2 regions of the Methylobacterium sp. BI1 genome follow, and region 2 is predicted to be linked to the other one. Evidence: predicted binding sites of a transcription regulator. Region 2 holds the regulator's gene; the other holds the start of a gene.
The links. The regulator PhoB, encoded in region 2, activates phosphate uptake and scavenging genes when phosphate is short. The targets are predictions, from matches to a motif close to TGTCATNNANCTGTCAT.
Positions count from the first base shown of each region.

Region 1: the regulator PhoB is predicted to act here: its motif matches at 9,146-9,162, upstream of AC1MGR_RS14735 (DUF1045 domain-containing protein).

Region 1 covers NZ_CM155267.1:3,127,591-3,138,323, reverse strand. Annotated here, with positions in the region: gene AC1MGR_RS14775 (heavy metal translocating P-type ATPase) at 1-1,013, shown strand, start outside; gene AC1MGR_RS14770 (universal stress protein) at 1,105-2,022, shown strand; gene AC1MGR_RS14765 (universal stress protein) at 2,640-3,500, opposite strand; gene phnE (phosphonate ABC transporter, permease protein PhnE) at 4,017-4,868, opposite strand; gene phnE (phosphonate ABC transporter, permease protein PhnE) at 4,865-5,743, opposite strand; gene phnD (phosphonate ABC transporter substrate-binding protein) at 5,837-6,763, opposite strand; gene phnC (phosphonate ABC transporter ATP-binding protein) at 6,800-7,600, opposite strand; gene AC1MGR_RS14740 (DapH/DapD/GlmU-related protein) at 7,694-8,320, opposite strand; gene AC1MGR_RS14735 (DUF1045 domain-containing protein) at 8,389-9,054, opposite strand; gene AC1MGR_RS14730 (DUF3108 domain-containing protein) at 9,194-10,087, shown strand; gene AC1MGR_RS14725 (IS630 family transposase) at 10,084-10,733, opposite strand, start outside.
Region 2 covers NZ_CM155267.1:4,959,945-4,970,677, reverse strand. Annotated here, with positions in the region: gene pstA (phosphate ABC transporter permease PstA) at 1-77, shown strand, start outside; gene pstB (phosphate ABC transporter ATP-binding protein PstB) at 130-948, shown strand; gene phoU (phosphate signaling complex protein PhoU) at 1,035-1,760, shown strand; gene phoB (phosphate regulon transcriptional regulator PhoB) at 1,790-2,494, shown strand; gene AC1MGR_RS23550 (matrixin family metalloprotease) at 2,541-3,584, opposite strand; gene AC1MGR_RS23545 (SDR family oxidoreductase) at 3,677-4,489, opposite strand; gene AC1MGR_RS23540 (MFS transporter) at 4,563-5,891, opposite strand; gene AC1MGR_RS23535 (alpha/beta fold hydrolase) at 6,354-7,373, shown strand; gene AC1MGR_RS23530 (NAD(P)-dependent oxidoreductase) at 7,415-8,284, shown strand; gene AC1MGR_RS23525 (hypothetical protein) at 8,300-8,659, opposite strand; gene AC1MGR_RS23520 (diguanylate cyclase) at 8,755-10,053, opposite strand; gene AC1MGR_RS23515 (TIGR02285 family protein) at 10,161-10,733, opposite strand, start outside.

The DNA of each region.
Region 1 (10,733 bases), 1.8 Mb from region 2:
CGCGGGTGCGCGTCCTGGTGATCGACAAGACCGGCACGCTCACCGTCGGGACGGCGCGGCTGACCGGCCTGCGCGCCCTCGCCCCCTTCGCCCCCTTCGCCGAGGCGGAGGTTCTGGCCCTCGCCGCCTCCCTCGACCAGGCCTCGAGCCACCCGCTCGCCCGGGCGCTCGTCGAGACCGCCCAGGCGCGCGGCCTGTCGCTCACGCGGCCGCAGGCGGCGCGCGAGATGCCCGGCGCCGGCATGGCCGGCCGCGTCGCCGGACATGACGTCCGGGTCGGCGGACCCCGCCTGATGGCGACCCACGGCATCCCGTTCCCGCAGGGGGAAGGCGTTTCGGGGGAAGGCGATCTTGGGGAAGGCGATCCGGGAGAGGGCGCGGCGGGCGCCTCCGCGATCGTTCTGGTCGCCGTGGACGGCCGGCCCGCCGGGATCCTGACCTTCGCGGACCCCCTCCGGCAGGATGGGGGGCAGGCCCTCGCGGACCTGCGGGCCTGCGGCATCGCGCGGGTGGTGCTCGCGACCGGCGACCGGCGGGCGCTGGCGGAAGCCCTCGTCGCCGGCCTGCCGGTGGACGCCGTGGCGGCCGATCTGGACCCCGCCGGAAAGACCCGGATCGTGACGGCCGAGCGGGCCAACGGACCCGTGATGATGGTGGGCGACGGGGTCAACGATGCGCCCGCCCTGGCCGCCGCCGACCTCGGGGTGGCCCTGGGCGCCCGTGGGGCGGCGGCCGCGGCCGAGGCGGCGGACGTCGTCGTCCTGGTCGACAGCCTCGCCCCCCTGGCGCAGGCCATCCGCATCGCGCGGCGGGCCCGCGCCATCGCCCTGCAGAGCGTGGCGGCCGGGCTCGGCCTGTCGCTGGCCGGCATGGCGGCAGCCGCGGCGGGCCACCTCACACCCCTGCACGGCGCCCTGCTCCAGGAAGCCATCGACATCGCCGTCATCCTCAACGCCCTGCGGGTGCTGGGCGGCCCAACCCCGCCCGCGGCGGCGCCACCGGCGGTCCCTTGAGCTGGATCAAGGCCGGGGCGCGCCGGACGAACCAGGATGTCCCGGCCCGGGGATCGAGCGCCCCGGGCCGGGGACGGGATGGGAGACGGCCGTGGGTTACGCGAACATCCTGGTATCGGTGGACCTGGATCGCGGGTCCGCCGAGCGGGTCCGGCTCGCCGCCGGCCTGGCGCGGCGCTTCGAGGCGGACCTGACGGGCATGGCGGCCTGGCCGATCGCCGGACCGTCCGCGATCACGAACCTCCAGGAGGACGCCATCCTGCGCGCCCGCGACGCGGCCGCCCGGACCCGGGACCTGTTCGCGCGCCAGTCCGGCGAGGCCCTCCGCACCGCCTGGCGCTTCACCGAGGGGCCTCCCGCCGCCAGCCTCGCCCGGGAGGCCCGCGCGGCGGATCTCGTGGTGGTCGGGCGCCAGTGCACCGACGATAGCGCCTACGATGGTCCGGACGACGGGTTGCCCGGCCCGATGGCGGTGCCGCCCGGTCCGCTGCTGATGGCAGCGGGGCGTCCGGTCCTGGTCGTGCCCCCGGGCCTCGCGCATCTGGGCGCCGACCGCATCCTCGTCGCCTGGAAGGACACCCTGGAGGCCCGACGCGCCGTCGCGGCGGCGGTGCCGTTCCTCCGGCAGGCGGACCACGTCTTTCTCGTCTCGGTAGGTCCCGAGGCGCCGTTCCAAGGCCCCGCCCAAGGCCCCGCCCAGGGTCTCGCCCAGGGTCTCGCCCAAGGTCTCGCCCAGGGTCTCGCCCAAGGCGCCGCGCAAGGCCCCGCCCAAGGCCTCGAGGCGGTGGCGGACCACCTGACGCGGCACGGCGCCAACGTGACGATCCACCGCCTCGGCGCATCCGCGCGGGGCGAGGCCTCCGAGCTCCTCCGGTTCGCGCGGCGCGAATATGCCGACCTCCTCGTCCTGGGGGCCTACGGCCATTCGCGGCTGCGGGAATGGATCTTCGGCGGCATGACCCGGGACGTCCTACAGACGACGCCCATCTGCGCCCTCCTGTGCCACTGAGGCACCCACCCCGTGGAGGCTCGGGCCGGCACGGCCTCACGGGACCCGGTGACGGCGTCCGGACCTGACCCACGGCGCCTGGACGGCATCCGCCGCAACCGGCGCCGCGCGCCGGTCGACGGGGTGCGGGACCGGCCCTCATCTGCGTCGGCGGCAGGACGTCATGGGGCCGCCCGCGCGGACCGGACTCCCGGGAGGCCGCCCCGCGCCGGCCCGGCCACCGCCCGGACTCACTCGACGAAGCCCCAGGCGGCGTCCCGCGCGCGCCGGTCGTCCTCGTCCATCGGCCGCATCCAGTCATCCTGGCCAGTATTCCGGCGAGCATCCTGGCAAGCGTCCCGGCAAGAGTCCTGGCCAGCGTCCCGGCGAGCATCTTCGGCGCGCCCCGGTGCGGGCGGCGCGCGCCGGACCGGAGAGGCCCGTTCCGCCGTGCGGCGCGGGCCGGGGCGGGGCGGATCCCATGCCCGTACCCCGCGTCCCGCGCCCGAACCGCCGGAATGTCGTCTGGGAGTCGTCATGATATCGCTCCGCGTTGGGCCAGACATCAATGGGCCGGCAATCGATGCGCCGGATTCGATGCGCCGGAATCGATGCGACAAGCATCAATGGGCCAAGCATCAATGAGCCAGGAACAGGGCCGCCGGGCTGCCCCGAAGCAGCGCCCGGGTGACGCCGCCGAAGAAGAACTCCCGGATGGGGGAATGCCGGTAGGCGCCGGCCACGATCAGGTCGGCCCGGAGCATCCGCGCCTGGTTGCACAGCGTCTCCGCGATGCCGTCCGCCACCGGCACGTCGACGACGGTGACGGCCACGCCGTGCCGCGCGAGATGCGGGGCGAACTCGGCGCCCGGCACGGAGGCATGGAGATCCTCCGCGTCGGCGACGCAGACGATCTCCACCACATCGGCCGCGCGCAGGAACGGCAGGGCGTCGTTGGCCGCCCGCGCCGCCTGCGCGGAGCCGTCCCAGGCCACGACGATCCGCCGCGCGGAGAAGGTCTCGATGCCAGGCGGCACGGCGATGACAGGGCGGCCACTGACGAACAAGGCCTTCTCGACGATCTCGCGGTCGATGTCGTAGGTTCGGACGCCCGCGTCGAGGACCGTCAGGTCGTGCAGGCGCGCCTGCTTCGCGAGCCGGCTAACGATTGCCGGGAAGGGCAGGCTCGGCGTCTCGACCGTGCAGACCACGCCGGCCTGCGCCGCATCCCCGGCCGCACGGTCCGCGACGGAGCGGGCCAGCGCGTCGAGCCGCCGGTCGATGGCGGCCACGCCGTCGAGGTCGAAAGCGCCGAGCCAGGCATCGTCGCCGGTCAGCCGCCACGCGGCCGACTGAACCGTCAGGTGGGCGCCCGTGGCGCGCGCGAGGGTCAGGCCGTAGCCGACGGCGCAGGAGGTCTCCGGGCGCTCGGATTCGATGGCGGTCCCGACGAGAATGTCGCGGATGGCAGCGAGCGGCGAAGGAACGGCCTTGGACATCGTTCGTCTCCGAAGTGAGCCAACCCTCAGCTTCGGCCGGTTTCGAACGGTCAGCCTTGATCCACCTCAAATCACCGCACAGAACAGAACTTGGTGAAATCTGTCTTCGGGGCCTACCGGACGGACTTTCCTTTGCGTTATCCGAAAAAACGACATGCTACCACGGTTCTGTGAAGCACCGTCCTTCGCGTCTATCTCTGCGAATTCTACGGCGCCCCGACCTGGGAGCCTCCCTGCAGGGCGCCCCCGGCGACCCATCCCGCGGCCGTGATCCGGCGGCCCCTGGCGGGTGCGAACGATGCCGAAGCCCATCGTCTCACCAGCTCCCGTCAGGGACTCGCAGACTCCCGACAGGGTGATGCAGTCTCCCGACGGGCCCGGCGACGGCGCCCTGAGCGTCGACGCGCTCCGCCGCACCCTCCACGCGGTCGGTGTCCGCACCGGGTCCCTCGACATCCCCACCGGTCGGGCGACGGCCTCGCCGACCTCGTCTATAGAGCTTGCCCGGCCGGCCCCTCAGCGCGCGGCGGCGCCGATCAGGGCCCGGCGCAGGCGCCCCGAGACGGCGTCGATGAGGGCCACGGTCACCAGGATCATCAGGATCAGGCAGGCGACCTGGCGCAGTTCGAGGACGCGGATCAGCTCGCTGAGATACTGGCCGATGCCGCCCGCGCCGACGATGCCGATGATGGTGGCCGAGCGGGTGTTCGATTCGAAGAAATACAGCACTTGGCTGCCGAGCACCGGCAGCACCGCCGGGATCAGGCCGAAGCGGATGCGGTGCAGTTCGGTGCCGCCCGCGGCGGAGACGCCCTCGCCGGCCTTGGCGTCGGCGGTCTCCACCGCCTCGGAGAACAGCTTGCCGAGCGCCCCGAAATCCGCGCACGCGATGGCGAGCGCCCCGGCGAAGGGGCCGAGCCCGACGACGTTGATCCAGACCAGGGCCCAGATCAGCACGTCGACGGAGCGCATCACGTCGAGGCCGCGCCGGACGGTGAAGCGCAGGAAGGGGTTCGGCACGACGTTGCGGGCGGCGAGGAACGCCACCGGAAAGGCCAGCAGCGCGGCCGTCAGCGTGCCGATGAAGGCGATGCCGAGGGTCTCGGCCAGGGCCTGCAGGAAGGCCCAGGCCCGGCCGCCGGTCTCGGGCGGCCACATCAGCAGGCTGAACTCGCCGAGGCGGCCGAGGCCGGCCAGGAGGCGCGCGGCGGAGAAATCGAGGCGGACCAGGGCGTAGCCCGCCAGGCCGACGAGGCCGGCCAGCGCCAGGACCGCGAGGAGCCGCCCCCGCCAGGCCGGCCGGAAGCTGTCGGGAAAGCGCCGGCGCAGGGCGGCGATCTCGGCCGGACCGAGTCCGGGGCCGGTCATCGCAGGCCTCCGAGGAGTCCGTGGCGCAGGCGCTCGGTGCCGAGGTCGATCGCCATCACGGTGAGGATGATCAGGACCAGGATTGCGCTGACGTCGGCGTAGTAGAAGTTGCGGATGGCCACGAGGAGTTCCTGCCCGATGCCGCCGGCCCCGACGAAACCCATCACGCCGGCGCCGCGCACGTTGATCTCGAAGCGCAGCAGCCCGTAGGAGGCGAAGTTCGACAGCACCTGCGGCAGCACGGCGAAGCGCAGGGTCTCGATCCGCCCGGCCCCGGCGGCCGTGAGACTTTCCACCGGCTTCATGTCGATGTTCTCGACCACCTCGGAGAACAGCTTGCCCAGCGCCCCCGTGGTGTGGATCGCCAGGGCCAGCACGCCCACCATCGGCCCGAGGCCGAAGGCGATGACGAAGATCAGGGCGAACACGATCTCCGGCACGGTGCGGCAGACCTCGAGCCCGCGCCGCACGAGGATGCAGGCCGTCCGGCTCCCCGCCACGTTGGCGGCGGCGGAGAAGCACAGGAGGAAGCCGCCGATCGCCCCCAGGAGGGTGCCGAGATAGGCCATCAGCAGGGTTTCGCCCAGGAGCCCGAGCCATTTCGGCCCGCCCCAGTACCATTCGGCGAGGTCCCCCGGCAGGTTCGCCAGGGTCAGGGGCGGCAGGATCTGGACGAGGTAGTCGGTGAAGCGGCCGAGATGGGTCGCCAGCACCCAGGGGCGCACCTCCGCGGCCCAGGCGGCGAGGCCGGCAAGGACGACGAGCCCGGCGAGGCCGGCCCAGGTCCGGCGCCGGGTCGCGGCGACGGCGGCCTCGTAGGCCCCCGCCAGGGCGGCGGCCCGGTCCGGGGGCAGGGGCACGATCCGATCGGGCAGGAGCCGCTCAGGTACGATCCCCTCGGGCATGATCCGCTCAGGCATGGTCGGCGACCCGCGACACCGTGCCGGACGCGGTCGAGAGGGGCGGGGTCAAGATTTGCGGCGCTGGTCGTCGTTGAACTTCAGCATGTCGATGATCGGCTGGTAGTCCTTCAGGGTCACGGGGGTGAGGCCGAGATCCTTGCCGTCCGAGAGCCGGTCGAAGGCCGCCTTGTCGGCCGTGGGCATCGCCACCAGGGCCGCGCGGATCTGCGCCTTGAGGGCGTCGGGCAGGCTCGCCAGCATGGCGAAGGGGCCCTCGGGCAGGAAGTCGGACTTGAACACCACGCGGAAATCGGCCTGGCTCATCGCCGACCCGTCGGGCTTCTTCAGCATGCCCTTGGCCGCCATGCGGGTGACCATGGTGTCGGTGTCGGTGTTGTAGAGGTTGGCCGCCGCGTCCACGGTGCCCTGCACCAGGGCCAGGACGGCGTTCTCGTGGCTGCCGGCATAGACCGTCTTGCCGAAGAACGTGTCGACCGGGTGGCCGGCCTTGCTGAGGAAGTAGCGCGGCGCCTGGTTGCCGGAGGTGGAGTTCGGGTCGACCAGGGCGAGGTTCTTGCCCTTCAGGTCCTCGATCGTCCTGTAGGGGCTGTCGGCGCGCACATAGATCACCGCGTAGTAGCCCGAGGCGCCGGTGTCGTGACGCTGGTTGACGATGGGCTCGACCTTGACGCCGGTCATCACCGCGCGGGCGAAGGAGGCCGGACCGTAGAAGGCGAGCTGAGCGTTGCCGGCGCGCTGGCTCTCGATCACGGCGGCGTAGTCGTTGGCGATGCGCAGCTTCACCGGCACGCCGAGGGCCTTCGACAGGTAGGCGGTCATCGGCGCGTAGCGGTCGGTGGTGCCCGAGGCGTTCTCGGCCGGGATCACCGCCAGGGTCAGCTCCGGATAGGCCGCTGTCCAGTCCTGCGCAGCGGCCGGGAGGGCGAGGAGGGCGAGCGCGAGGGCGCCGGCGAGGGATCGGCGGGTCAGCATGGGTATCTCCCGGGGGTGAGGGATCCGATTCAGGAATCAGGCGACCAGGGCGGCGGGATAGGCGGGGGGCCGCACCGGCTCCGGCGCGTCGAGGACCTCGCCGTCCTCCAGCCCGTAGAGCTGGCGGGCGACCGCCTCGGTGAGGTCGGCGGGGGCGCCGTCGAACACGAGGCGGCCGTCGGCGAGGCCGACGAGGCGGTCGCAGTAGTGGCGGGCCAGGTCCAGGGAATGCAGGTTGCACAGGACCGTGATGCCGTGGCGCCGGTTGGCCTCGGCCAGGGCGTCCATGACGATGCGGGTGTTGCGCGGGTCGAGGGAGGCCACGGGCTCGTCGGCCAGGATCAGGTCGGGGGCCTGCATCATCGCCCGCGCGATGGCGACGCGCTGCTGCTGGCCGCCGGAGAGCTGGTCGGCCCGGTGCCCGGCGAAGTCGCCCATGCCGAACCCGTCGAGGGCGGCCAGGGCCAGGGCGCGCTCGCGCTCGGACCAGAGCTTGAACAGCGAGCGGTGCCGGGGCACCTCGGAGAGCCGGCCCATCAGCACGTTGCTCAGCACGTCGAGGCGGCCGACGAGGTGGAACTGCTGGAAGATCATGGCGCAGCGCGTCCGCCAGCGCCGCAGGTCGCGGCTGCGCAGGGCCGTCACGTCGAGGCCGTCGAACAGGATGCGGCCGCCCGTCGGCTCGGCCAGGCGGTTGATCATCCGCAGCAGGGTCGACTTGCCGGCGCCCGAACGGCCGATCACGCCGACGAAGCGGCCGCGGGGGATGGCGAGGGAGACGCCGTCCACGGCGCGGCGCTCGCCGTAACGGCGCGTCAGATCTTCGAGGATCAGCATGCGGGTGTCCGGCGCTTCACGATGAAGGCCGGTAAACCCGCGGGGCACGACAGCATCATGACAGTTGCTCGGCTAATCAATTAGCCTATCCGCTCAGGCCTCTGCTTCGTGACGCTCCAGGAAGGCCTCGATCGACAGGGCGCGGAAATCCGGCAGGGCCCGGCCCAGGCGCGCATGGTCCCAGTCCCACCAGGCCAGCGCCTGCAGGCGTTCGGCGATCGCCTCGGGGAACCGGCGGCGCACCACCCGGCCCGGATTGCCGACCACGATGGTGTAGGGCGCCACGTCCCGGGTCACGATCGTGCCCGCGCCCACCACCGCCCCGGTGCCGATGCGGCGCCCGGGCAGGATGACGGCGCCGTGCCCGATCCAGACGTCGTGGCCGATGGCGACGGGCAGGGCCCGGCGCCGGGCGAAGAAGGCCGCCTCGTCCGTCTCCCCCGGCCAGTAGGCGCTGGCCCGGTAGGTGAAGTGGGATTGCGAGGCCCGCTCCATCGGATGGTTGCCCGGATTGATCCGCACGTGCGAGGCGATGGAGCAGAACTTGCCGACGGTCGTGTAGTTCGCCTGCCCGTCCTCGACGATGTACGAGTAATCGTCGAGGCTGGTCTCGCTGAGGCGCGTGCGCGCACCGACCTCGGTGTAGCGGCCGAGGCGGCACGCCGAGAGCGCGGCGGTGGGATGGACGGCCGGTTCGAGGCCGAGGCGATCGGAGACCATCGCGGGATCCTGTCGGGCGGGGGAAGGAAGGTCGGGCGGGGGAAGGAAGGTCGGGCGGGGAAGGAACGTCAGGCGGAGAAGGGGAGGCGGCGCAGCAGGCGGAACGGCGCCGCGCCGTCCTGGACGACCACGCTCACCGCATCGACCGTCAGGTCGGGCAGGTCCGCGGCGGCCGCGGCCAGCAGGGGCAGGGCGGTCGCCCCGTCCTCCGGACCGAGGGGGCCTGTGAGCGTCATGTGGAAGCGGAAGGCCTCGAAGACGTGCGGATAGCCCCAGCGCTCCAGCAGCGCCCGGCCGCGGGAATCGAGCCGCTCCGGGCGGCGGCGGGCCCGCTCGGCCTCGCTGAGGGGGGCCCGCAGGGGGTCGAGGGCCGCGACGCACTCGGCGGCGAGGAGACCGAGGCCGACGGGAGGGGCGTCCGGCACCAGGGCGGCGAAGGCCCCGAGGACGGCGACCCGCAGGGGGCCGACGGGCAGGGGGCTCCGGTGCGCCGCCAGGGCCTCGGCGGCAGCCAGGAGATCGGCCTCGCTGGCGCCGGGGGCGAGGCGCATCGGCGCCTTCAGGGTGGCGTGGAACCCGTAGAGGCGCGGCTCGGCGGTGTGCGCGTCGAGGATCGCCCGGAGCGCCGCCGGGCCGGGGGCCGGGCCGGGACCGAGGATCGCGTCGCCGAAGGCAGCCAGGGCCGAGCCGGGGGCGGGCGTGAAGTACAGGGCGTATCGGGCGGGTCGGTCCAAGGGTGTCGTGTCCTGGCGGGGCGCAACCGGTCTTGGTTGCGCGGGAGATGCGGCTGCGCGCGAGGTGCCGAAGCGCGCATACTACGGCCCCCCGACGCCGATATGACAGGCTGTGCGCCGTCCGGGGCGCGATGAGGCGATGGCCGTGTCCCCTCGCAGGCACAGACAGATCCGGGCCCTGATCCTGCCTTCGCTGACCCTGGCGGCGGCCGTTCTGGGGGCCGGCGCGCAGGCCGCGGGCGACACGCCCGCGCGCCGCTTCACGGCGGCCTACGGCCTGAGCTTCCTGAACCTGCCGGCGGGCGAGGCGAGCCTCGCGGTCGAGCGGGCGGACGAGCGCTACGCCCTCGAGCTCGAGGCGGGCCTGCGCGGCCTCGCCGGTTTCTTCTTCGACGGGGCCGGCAAGGCCACCGTCGCGGGTTCGACGAATCGCGCCGGCGCGGTCACCGCCACCTTCCGGATCGACAGCCGCTACGGCGGCAAGCCGATCGCGGTGGCGCTCGACCTGGCCAGCGGGCGCGTGCGCAGCGCCAGCGTCGAGCCGCCCCCGACCCCGCGCGACGACCGGGTCCCGGTGGCGCCGGAGGACAAGGTCGGCGTGGTCGATCCCCTGACCATGCTGACGATCCCCCTCGGGGCCGCGTCCCTGGACCCGGGCCTGTGCGACCGCCGCATCCCGGTCTTCGACGGGGCGAGCCGGGCCGACCTGGTGCTGTCGCGGGGCAGCCTCGCGACGGTGACGGAGGGCGCCTATCGCGGCCCGGCCCTCGACTGCCGGGTGCGCTGGGTGCCGATCTCCGGGCACCGCTCCGGCGGGAGCAACGTCCGCCGGATGGCCGCCAACGACGACATGCGGGTGCGCTTCGCCCCGATCCTCGACGGGACGCTGCTGCTGCCGCTGTCGATCACGGTCGGCACCGGATGGGGCACGGTGCGCATCGAGGCGACCCGCTGGGGTGGTGCGGCGCCGGCCGGCCCGGACGCCCCGGCGGCGAAGGCCGGCGTCACCGTGCGCCTGCCCAACGCCCGCTAGTGGTCTGAGTTAGAAGTTCTCTGACAGAAGCGTCCGACGCTTGCGAGGATCGCATCAGCGGGTTTGGTCCAGACGAAGGGCTTTGGATCGGTGTTGGTCTGAGCGATGTAGGCGTGGATCGCAGCTTCGAGATCGCTGGTCTGTTGGAAGGCACCACGCTGCAGACGTCGACGGGTGAGCAGGGCAAACCAACCCTCGACGAGATTGAGCCATGATGCGGACGTCGGCGTGAAATGAAGGTGCCAACGCGGACGCTTCACGAGCCAGTCGTGGATCAGCTTGGTTTTGTGGGTGGCCGCGTTGTCGAGCACGAGGTGCACGTCGAGATCGCTTGGGACGGCCGCTTCGATCTGATCGAGGAAGTCGCGGAACTCGACCGAACGGTGCCGGCCTGTGCAGTGGCCGATCACCGTCCCGGCCTGGACGTCGAGGGCGGCGAACAGGTCGGTCGTACCCTGGCGACGATAATCGTGAGTTCGGCGCTCCGGCTGGCCGGGCCGCATCGGCAGCACGGGGGCCGTGCCCGTCAGCGCTTGGATCTGCGGCTTCTCGTCGACGCACAGCACCACGGCACGATGCGGCGGAGCCATGTAGAGGCCGACCACGTCCCGGACCTTGTCGACGAAGGCGGGATCGGTCGAGAGCT
Region 2 (10,733 bases):
CCCTCCTCATCACCGTCACGATCCTCGCCCTCTCGATCGTGGCCCGCTTCGTCATCAAGACCGAGCGGTCGCGCTGACCACCGGCGCGCCGCCTGTCCCCGCTCTTTCGACCGATAGGATCTTGAACCGATGAACGCCGCCCCCGGGATCACGTCCGCGCAGCTCACCGGACGCCACAAGGCTGACGAGTCCTCACCGGTCCGCATCGCCGTCAAGGACCTGAACTTCTACTACGGCAGCTTCCACGGCCTGAAGTCGGTCAACCTCAACTTCCACGACCGCCAGGTCACGGCGCTGATCGGACCGTCGGGCTGCGGGAAGTCCACCCTGCTGCGCACCTTCAACCGGATCTACAGCCTGTATCCGGACCAGCGCGCGGAAGGGGAGATCCTCCTCGACGGCCAGAACGTGCTGGATTCCAAGGTCGACCTCAACGAGCTGCGCTCGCGCATCGGCATGGTGTTCCAGAAGCCGACCCCGTTCCCGATGTCGATCTACGACAACGTCGCCTTCGGCCTGCGCCTCTACGAGAAGCTGCCCAAGGCCGACCTCGACATGCGCGTCGAGGAATCCCTGCGCAAGGCCGCCCTCTGGGACGAGGTGAAGGACAAGCTCAAGCAGTCCGGCATGGGTCTCTCGGGCGGCCAGCAGCAGCGCCTCTGCATCGCCCGCACGGTGGCCCAGCGCCCCGAGGTGATCCTGTTCGACGAGCCGACCTCGGCCCTCGACCCGATCTCCACCGGCCGCATCGAGGAGCTGATCGAGCAGCTGCGTTCAGAATTCACCATCGTCATCGTCACGCACAACATGCAGCAGGCGGCCCGCATCTCGCAGTTCACCGCGTTCATGTATCTCGGCGAGCTGGTGGAATTCGGCCCCACGACGCGCATCTTCATGAATCCGGAGAAGCGCCAGACGCAGGACTACATCACTGGCCGCTTCGGCTGATCCTCCGTCGGCCGATCCCGGCCCGCGCCCCCCATCACCGCCAGGGCGGGCCCCGGACAGTCGGGCCCGATCGAGGAGCGAGACCCATGCCCGACCACATCGTCAAATCCTACGACACGGACCTCGAGGACCTGCGCCGCTCGATCTCCGAGATGGGCGGCATCGCCGAGAAGATGATGACCGAGGCCGGCGAGGCCCTGGTGCGCCGGGACTCGGCCCTGGCCCAGGCCGTGATCGCCGCCGACGCCCGCCTCGACACCCTCCAGCGCGAGATCGAGGAGCGGGCGATCCTGCTCATCGCCCGGCGCCAGCCCCTGGCGATCGACCTGCGCGAGACCGTGACGGCGATCCGCGTCTCGAACGATCTGGAGCGCATCGGCGACCTCGCCAAGAACGTCGCCAAGCGCGTCGTGGCGATCGCCGACCAGATCCAGCCGCAGAAGATCGTCATCGGCGTCCAGCACATGAGCGACCTGGTGCAGGAGCAGCTTAAGGACGTGCTCGACGCCTATGCCAGCCGCGACACCAAGGCGGCCCTCGACGTCTGGGAGCGCGACGACGCCATCGACGCCCTCTACAATTCCCTGTTCCGCGAGCTCCTGACCTACATGATGGAGGATCCGCGCAACATCTCGTTCTGCACGCACCTCCTGTTCGTGGCCAAGAACATCGAGCGCATCGGCGACCACACCACCAACATCGCCGAGACGATCCACTACCTCGTCACCGGCGAGAACCTCCTGGCCGAGCGCGAGCGCCCGAAGAACGACGCCTCCAACTACGCCACCGTGGACATGCCCGGCGCGGCCTGACCCCGTGCCGGACTGATCGAAAGCGCACGATGAGTACGCGTATCCTGATCGTCGAGGACGAGGAGGCCCTGACCCTCCTCCTCCGCTACAACCTCGAGGCCGAGGGGTTCGTCGTCGACTCGGCCGCCCGCGGCGACGAGGCGGACCTGCGCCTGCAGGAACAGGTGCCCGACCTCGTCCTGCTCGACTGGATGCTGCCGGCCCTGTCGGGGATCGAGCTCTGCCGCCGCATCCGCGCCCGGCGCGAGACCGAGCGGCTGCCGGTGATCATGCTCACGGCGCGGGGCGAGGAGGGCGACCGCATCCGCGGCCTCGGCACGGGGGCGGACGACTACATCGTCAAGCCGTTCTCGGTGCCCGAGCTCCTCGCCCGGGTCCGCGCCCTGCTGCGCCGGGCCAAGCCCGCCCACGTCGCCAACCTGCTGGTGGCCGGCGACATCGAGCTCGACCGGGTCAGCCACCGCATCCGCCGGGAGGGCCGCGAGATCCATCTCGGGCCGACCGAGTTCAAGCTCCTCGAGTTCCTGATGCAGAGCCCCGGCCGGGTGTTCTCCCGCGAGCAGCTCCTCGACGGCGTCTGGGGCCACGACGTCTACATCGACGAGCGCACCGTCGACGTCCATGTCGGGCGCCTGCGCAAGGCCCTGAACCGCCCGCGCCAGAGCGACCCGATCCGCACGGTGCGCGGCTCGGGCTACTCCTTCGACGAGATGTTCGAAGCAGAGGCCGAGTAGCCGACCCCGAGGTGGGCCGGCGCGGCGAACCGTCGAGCCCGCCGCCTTACGCGAAGATCATGGTGTCGGTGGGCACGTGGACGGTGAAGGCCTTGCCCTCGTCGACCCAGCCCGGACCGGCGGCGCCGTGGTTGATGCCGTTGGCCTCCTCGGCACTGCCGGCGAAGTGATGCTGGCCGGTCTGGGTGTTGTAGAAGCGCTCCAGGGTCAGGCCGCCGGGGGCGCCCGCATCCGCGTAGGCCTCGAAGGCCACGCCCTCGTACTTGTAGGTCGGCGCGGTCTTCAGGACCTGGTCCCGCTCGGCGACGCTCGTCGTGAAGAAGTGGGCGTTCGAGGCCGTGTCGAAGAACCGGAACACGTCCACGGTGTCGGCGCCCTTGGCCGGGGCCGCCCAGGGGGTGCCCTCGTAGGTGAACCACGGCAGCGTCTTCTCGATCTGCAGCTTCTCGGCCGTGTTCGTGGTGTAGAAGTGATCCCCCGTGTGGGTGTCGTAGAACCGGTAGACCGCCGTGGCGTCGGCCTGCACGACGGGCGCTGCCGGTACGGCCGCCGCGGCGACCACCGGCGCGGACGGGGCGGGGGGCGCGCCGTACAGGGCCTGGATCCCCGCGATGTCGCCGGCCGCGAGGGTCTTGATGCCGGTGTTGAGGATGGCGTTCATCACCTCGGGCTTGGTGTTGTAGTGATCGAGGCCGAGGGCGTGGCCGATCTCGTGCAGCGCCACCAGGGAGAGGTCGACGTTCTGGGTGCTGACCACGCGCCCGCCGGAGACGGCGTGCCAGCCCTCGCCGCTGTCGAAGGTCACCGCCACCGACTGCATGCGCTGGCCGCTATAGGAATAGTTGGCGTAGCCCAGGGTGTTGCCGAGCCCGTCGATCCCCCCGAGGGTGAAGTCGATCTGGGCGCTGGCCGTGGCGGCCACCTGCTGGAACGCGATGTTGGCGGCGGCCGCCCAGGTGGCGAAGGCCGCCTGGATGAGGCTGACGAAGCCCGTGGGAATCGTGCTGTCGACGGCCCAGGTGACGGTACCGCCGCCCGTGCCCGCCGCGCCCGTGCCCCAGCGCGGACCTTCCAGCGCATAATCCCCCATCGACCGCCCTCCCGTCCGTTCGGGCCAGGGTCGGCGGGGGAGGTTACGAAATCCTTACCGCGCCGGCCGTCGCCCGCCCGGACGGCGCGCCCTCAGACGATGCTGCGCACCACGCCGCCATCGACGCGCAGGGCCGCCCCGCTGGTGGCGCTGGCGGCCGGGCTGCAGATGTAGGCGACCATGCTGGCCACCTCCTCGACGGTGGCGAGGCGGCCGATCAGCGAGGTCGGGCGGTGCTCGGCCACGAAGGCCCGGCCGGCGGCGTCGAGGTCGACCGCGCCCCCGGCTCCGCCGTCCTGCCCCTGCGCCATGCTCTTCATGAAGTCGGCGACCCCCTCCGACAGGGTCGGCCCCGGCAGCACGCTGTTCACGGTGACGCCGCTGCCCGACACGGTCTCGGCGAGCCCCCGGGCGACGGCGAGCTGGGCGGTCTTCGTCATCCCGTAATGGACCATTTCCACCGGGATGTTCACGCCGGACTCGCTGGAGATGAAGACCACCCGGCCCCAGCCGCGCTCGACCATGCCGGGGGTGTAGGCCCGCGCCAGGCGCACGCCGCTCATCACGTTGGTGTCGAAGAACCGGTGCCAGTCCTCGTCGGGGATCTCGAAGAACGGCTTCGGCTCGAAGATGCCGGTGTTGTTCACCAGGATGTCGATGTCCGGCAGGCCGGAGACCACGCGGGCCGCCCCGTCCGGGCTGGCGACGTCGCCGGGCGCCCCGATGAAGCCGGCATGGCCGGTCTCGCGCTTCAGGCGCTCGACGGCGTCGCGGACGCGGTCCTGCGTCCGCCCGTTGATCGCCACGTTGGCCCCGAGCTCGCCCAGGGCCTTGGCGATGGCGTAGCCGATGCCGCTGGTGGAGCCGCTGACGAGGGCGCGCTTGCCGGTCAGGTCGAGGTTCATGGGATCGTCCTTCGGTGAGGCGGTGCCCGGGTCAACGCGCAGGTCGGCCGCTGGTGCGATCGCGGGGGATGCGTCAGGCGCGGGGCTGGCGCCGCAGGACGCTGGTCACCGCCCCGAGGCTCGCCAGCCCGACGGCGCACCACAGGGTCGCGGTCACCGGCCCGGACGGCGGGCCGCCCTGGTGCAGGCCGAAGATCACCGCCACCAGGGCCGCGCCGAAGGATTGCCCGGTGAGGCGGGCGGTGGATTGCATCCCGCTCGCCCCGCCGCTGCGGTCCCGCGGGGCGCTGGTGATGATGACCTTGTTGTTGGGCGACTGGAACAACCCGAAGCCGAGGCCGCACAGGGTCAGGCGCCAGGCGATGTCGGGATGCGACGCGCCCGCCGGGAGCAGCGCCGTCGCCGTCAGGCCGGTGGCCATCAGGGCGAGGCCGAGGCCGCCGAGAAGGCCCGGGGCGTAGCGGTCGGCGAGGCGCCCCGAGATCGGGGCCATCAGGGCGATGGCCAGGGGCCAGGGCGTCATCAGGAAGCCGGTCTGGGTCTCGGAGAGATGCAGCACGTCCTGGAAGTAGAAGGGCAGGGCGACGTAGGCCATCATCTGGGCCGCGAAGGAGGCGACGGAGCTCGCCATCGACAGGGCGAAGGCGGGGATCCGCAGGAGATCCACGGGCAGGAGCGGGCGCGCCAGCCGGGTCTGGGTCCAGACGAACACCGCGCCGATCGCCAGGGCCGCCCCGATCTCGGCCAGCGCCACGCCGCGGGTCGCCGGGTCGCCGAGGCCGTCGACCCCGATGATGAGCAGCCCGAAGGTCACGGCGTTGAGGAGGGCGCTGCGGATGTCGAAGCGCCCGCCGTTCCGCGGCGTCACCGGGAGGGTGCTGGCCCCCACCGTCAGGGCGATCAGCCCCACCGGCAGGTTGACGAGGAACAGCCAGGGCCAGGTCGCCACCGACAGGATGGCGGCCGCCACCGTCGGACCGGCGGCGGAGGCCATGGCCACCACCAGGGCGATGTTGCCGACCCCGCGGCCGATCATCCGCTGCGGGTAGATGAAGCGCACCAGGGCGGTGTTCACGCTCATGATGCCGGCGGCCCCGAGCCCCTGCGCGATCCGGGCGGCCACCAGGGCTTCGAAGCTGGGGGCGAAGGCGCAGGCGACGGAGGCGGCCGTGAACACGGCGAGGCCGGCGAGGTAGATCCGGCGATAGCCCAGGATGTCGCCCAGGGCGGCCAGGGGCAGCAGGGCGGCCGTCACGGCGATCTGGAAGCTGTTGGTCACGAAGATCGCCGCGGAGGGCGCGACCCCGAGATCCTTGGCCATCACCGGCAGGGCGACGTTGACGATGGCCCCGTCGAGCACCGCCATGGTCATGGCGAGGCCGATCGCGAGCAGCGCCAGCATGCGCTCGCGCACCGGAATGCCGTCCAGTCCGGGCTCGGGCGAGGTTGGGCGATCCCGGCTCTCGGCCGTATCCCGGCCCCGGGATACGGCCGCGCCCTGGCCAGCCTCGTCCTGTGCAAGCGTGTCCTGTGCAGGCGTGTCCTGTGCAGGCGTGTCCTGGGCAGGCGTGTCCTGGGCAGGCGTGTCCTGGGCAGGCGTGTCCTGGGCAGGCCTGTCCTGGGCAGCCTTGTCCTGGCCAGCCTTGTCCTGGGATGTCGTCCTGTCCTGGCAGGACGGTCGGCCGCGCGGATCCTGGCCGGGCACGTCGGTGGTCATGGCCGAGCCCTGGGACGCGGCGCCGGAAATCGCAAGGGCCGGGGAAACGCGGGGTGTTGTTTGTCACCGGGATCGCGCGACGCACGGTCGGAACCTGCGCTATGTCAGCCCCGTGCGTAAGACTGCGCGCCGTTGCCGGGAACCCACATGGACGCGCTCCTCAAACTCTCCGCCCTGGTGCTGGCCGCCCAGCTGGCCGTGGCGCCCGTCGCCGCCCAGCCGGCGGCCGACGACGCGGCGCCCCTCGGCATCGCCCTGGAGGGCTTCGCCTACCCCTATCCGGTCTTCTTCCTCGAGCGGATGCGCGACGGCGAGCGCCAGCGGCTGGCCTACATGGACGTGCCCGCGGCGGGGCAGGCCAACGGCCGGACGGTCCTGCTGCTGCACGGGCGCAATTTCCCGTCGAGCTACTGGCAGCCCGTGATCCAGGCGCTGACCCGCTCCGGCTACCGGGTTCTGGCTCCGGACCAGCTCGGCTTCGGCAAGTCGGCCAAGCCCGTGGGGCCCTACACCTTCGACGCCATGGCGGCCGACACCGTGGCGCTGCTCGACTCCCTCGGCCTGGCCCGGGTCGACGTGGTGGCCCATTCCATGGGCGGGATGCTGGCGGTGCGCCTGGCGCGCAACGCCCCGACCCGGGTCAACAGCCTCGTCCTCGAAGCGCCGATCGGCCTGGAGGATTACCGGTTCACGGTGCCGCCGGTCTCCGACGCCACCCTGCTGCGCCTGGAGGGGGATGCCACGGCGGAGTCCTACCGCCGCCAGCTGATGACGAACTACGCCCTGTCGCTCCCGGCCTCCGCCATCGAGCCCTTCGTCTCGCTGCGCGAGCGGGTGAAGGGCTCGGGCGAGTATCCCCGCTGGCTGCAGTCCTTCGTCAATTCCTACCAGGCGATCTGGGGACAGCCGGTGGTGCACGAGATCCCGCTGCTCCCGGTTCCAACCCTCTTCGTCATGGGCGAGAACGACCACAACGCCCCCGGCCGGTCCTTCGCGCCGGAAGCCCTCCGGGCCGGGATGGGGCGCAATGCCGAGCATGCGCGGACCCTGGCCGGCCAGATGCCGAGCGGCCGCGCCGTGGTGCTGCCGGGCATCGGCCACCTCGTCCACATGGAGGCCACCGACCAGTTCAACAGCCTGACGCTCGAATTCCTCGACGGTCACTGAGCGCCGGGCACCGCGACGGGAGACAGGACATGACGGTGAGCATGGATGTGGGCGTGATCGGCCTCGGCCGGATGGGCCGCGGCATGGCGGCGAGCCTGGTCCGGGCCGGGCACAGGGTCCGGGTCTGGAACCGCTCGCCGGGCGCGGCGGAGGGGCTGGCCGGGGTGACCCCGGTGGCGAGCGCCGCCGAGGCCTTCGCCGGCGATGCGGCGGTCACGATGCTGGCGGACGACGCGGCTCTGCGGGCGGTGATCGTCGAGGGCGGCCTCCTCGACGGCGCCGCGCGCCCCGGCCTGCACCTCTCGATGAGCACCATCTCGGTAGCCCTGGCGCAGGATCTCGCCGCCATCCACGCCCGCGCGGGCGTGCCCTACATCGGCGCCCCGGTCTTCGGACGCCCGGACGTCGCCGAGGCCGGCGCCCTGAACATCGTGGCGGCCGGCGACCCGGACGCGATCGCGCGGGCCCAGCCGCTCCTCGACGCCATGGGCGCCCGGACCTGGGGCTTCGGGCCCGAGCCGCACCGCGCCAACGCGGTGAAGCTCGCGGGCAACTTCATGCTGATCGCGGCGATCGAGGCGATGGGCGAGGCGGCGGCCCTGGCGGAGGGCCACGGCGTGACCGGGGCGGACCTCCTCGACCTCCTGACGAACACCCTGTTCGCCTCGCCGGTCTACAAGAACTACGGCGCGCTCATCGCGGCCCGGCGCTACGAGCCGCCGGGCTTCAACCTCAAGCTCGGCGCCAAGGATGTGGGCCTCGCCCTCTCCGCGGCCGGGGCGGCCGGGGTGCCGATGCCCTTCGCCAGCGTGCTGCGCGACAACCTCATCGAGGCGATGGGCCACGGCGACGCCGAGAAGGATCTCGCGGCCCTCGCCGAGGTGGCCCGCCGGCGGGGCCGGACGGCCTGAGGCGCGGCCTTCGCCTCAGCGGTTGAAGACGAACAGCGAGACGCCGACCACCACCGGCACCAGCGCCGCGAAGCCGATGAACAGCGGCATGATCCAGCCGCCGCCGCTCTCCGGCTTGGCGGCCGCCCGCGCCTTCGGCGGCGCGGCCTCGGTCTTCCGGGCGAGCGCCACGCGGGCATGCGAGGGGGCGTTGCCGGCGGCCTCGTCGTCGGTGCCGAGCTGCGACAGGCCGGGATCGTAATGGGCGACCTTGTCGCCGGTCCGGCCGCTGTCGATGTCCGCCTTCAGCATGGCGGTGGTGGGCCGCTCGGACTCGGGCGGCGTCGCGACGGCGAGGTTGCCCGGGGCCGGGGGTGTCTCGGATCGTAGGGTCATGGGGGCTCCGTGTCGGCGGCATACCTGTGGGGGAGCAACGCGCCATGCCGTCGCCCGTTCGCCGCCCGCTCTGACGCAGGACCGCTCCGACGCCCTCAGGCCGCGCCGCGGGCGAGGCGTTCGTCCGCCGCCGGGGTGACCTGGTTCCGGCCCCGGTGCTTGCTGCGGTAGAGGGCGGCATCGGCCCGGGTCACGAGGCTGTCGCTGGACTCGCCCGCCCGGAGGGCGGCGATCCCGAAGGAACAGGTCCGGGCGCCGACCACGGGCAGGGGCGTTGCCGCGACGCGCTGGCGCAGGGCCTCGGCGAGGGCGGCGGCGGCGTCCAGGCCGGTCTCCGGGCAGAGGATCATGAACTCCTCGCCACCCCAGCGGCCGAGGATGTCGGCGGGGCGCACGCCCTCGGCCAGGAGGGCCGCGAGGGCGACCAGCACCCGGTCGCCGACCTTGTGCCCGTGCCGGTCGTTGATCCCCTTGAAGTGGTCCACGTCCGCCACGATCACGCAGAACGGCGAGCCGTCCGCCGCGGCCCGGGCGGAGGCGGCCTCCAGCGCGCCGTCGAGGCGGCGTCGGTTGTCGAGGCCGGTGAGCAGATCGGTGTTGGCGAGGCGCTCCAGCTCCTGCGTGCGCTCGGTGACGCGCGCCTGCAGCGAGGCGTTCATGTCGCGCAGTTCCTGCATCAGCCGGGCATTGTCCTCGAAGGCGCGGCGCAGGCGGCGGACCATCGTGTTGAGGGCCTCCGCCAGGGCGTGCAGTTCGTGCCGTCCCCCGACCCGGAGCATCAGCGGTCGCGTATCGAGGGTGTCGGCGTCGAGCTGCGCCAGGAAGCGGCTCATCTGGGCCAGGGGACGCCCGACCATGTGGCGGATCACCACGAAGAAGATCAGCCCGAGGACGAGGGATTTCAGTGCCGAGTTGATCAGGATCACCACGAGGGTGTTCTTGACCTGATCGATGGCGAGGGCGTCGTTCGCGTGGAGCGTCCAGGAGCCGACGCGGTAGTGCTGGCCGTTGCGCTCGGTGTGGACCAGCTCGAAGGTGCGGCTGAACGGCCGCCCGTATCCGAGGGTGACCGGGTGCTCCTGGCCGTTCCGCGCCACCTGGACGCTGCGGCCGTCCGGCCCCGTGAGGGTGCCGAGGGCCTGCACGCGCTGACCGGCCTCGTCGCGCACCTCGACGCCGAGGACGACGGGGATCTCGGTCATGCCCGCGAGAATGCCGCTCAGCACCGCGGCGTTGAAGCGCCAGAGGGCATCCTCCAGCCCGGGGCTGAAGGTCCGCTGCATGGCGGCGACGTCCTCCCTCAGCCGGTCGCTGGCGCGCCGGTACTCGATCGCCATCTGGACACCCGTCAGGGCGATCGCCACCACGATGTAGCCGCCGAAGATCACCCGCATCAGCCGGGCCGCGAGGGCGCGACTGGGGATCGGGGCCTCGGCACCCGCGGGCGGACCGGCGGGTCCGGCCCTCCGTCGACGGAACGGCGCTCGGAGCATCGGCGACCCTACTCGCTCGAGAGGAAGGACGAGTCGTAGACCGCCCGGAGGGTGGCGCGGTCCTCCGGGGCGGACCACGCCTCGACGATCTGCCGGAACGCGTCCGTCGGGCGGACCTCCGTCAGGATCGCGTCGATCCGGTCGATGACCGCCCGCCCCCAGGGGGTGCGCGCGCACATCACCCGGCTGAAGACCGGCTCCGGATTCTCGGTCATGGGCAGCCCGATCCAGGGCCTGGGCTCGCCCAGCGCCCGGGCGTAGTAGGCCGCGATGTCGGCGTACTCGATCACGTAGTCGAGGCGACCGTTCTGGAACATCCGGAAGGCCTCGTCGAACTCGGAATGCAGCTGCGGCGCGCCGGCCCCCCGCAGGATCGGGTCGATGGCCGGCCCCATCGAGCGGTTGCGCAGGACGCTGGTGCGGAGCTCCGGATGCTCGGTGAGGAGGCTCCGCAGCGAGAGCGGCCCGAGGGCGTCGAAGCGGGCGCGCTCGCCCTCGCGGACCATGATGCGCAGGGGGTAGAACAGGCCGGTGGGTCGGGAGAAATACGCGAAGGCCTCGCGCTCCGGCGTCCGGACGCC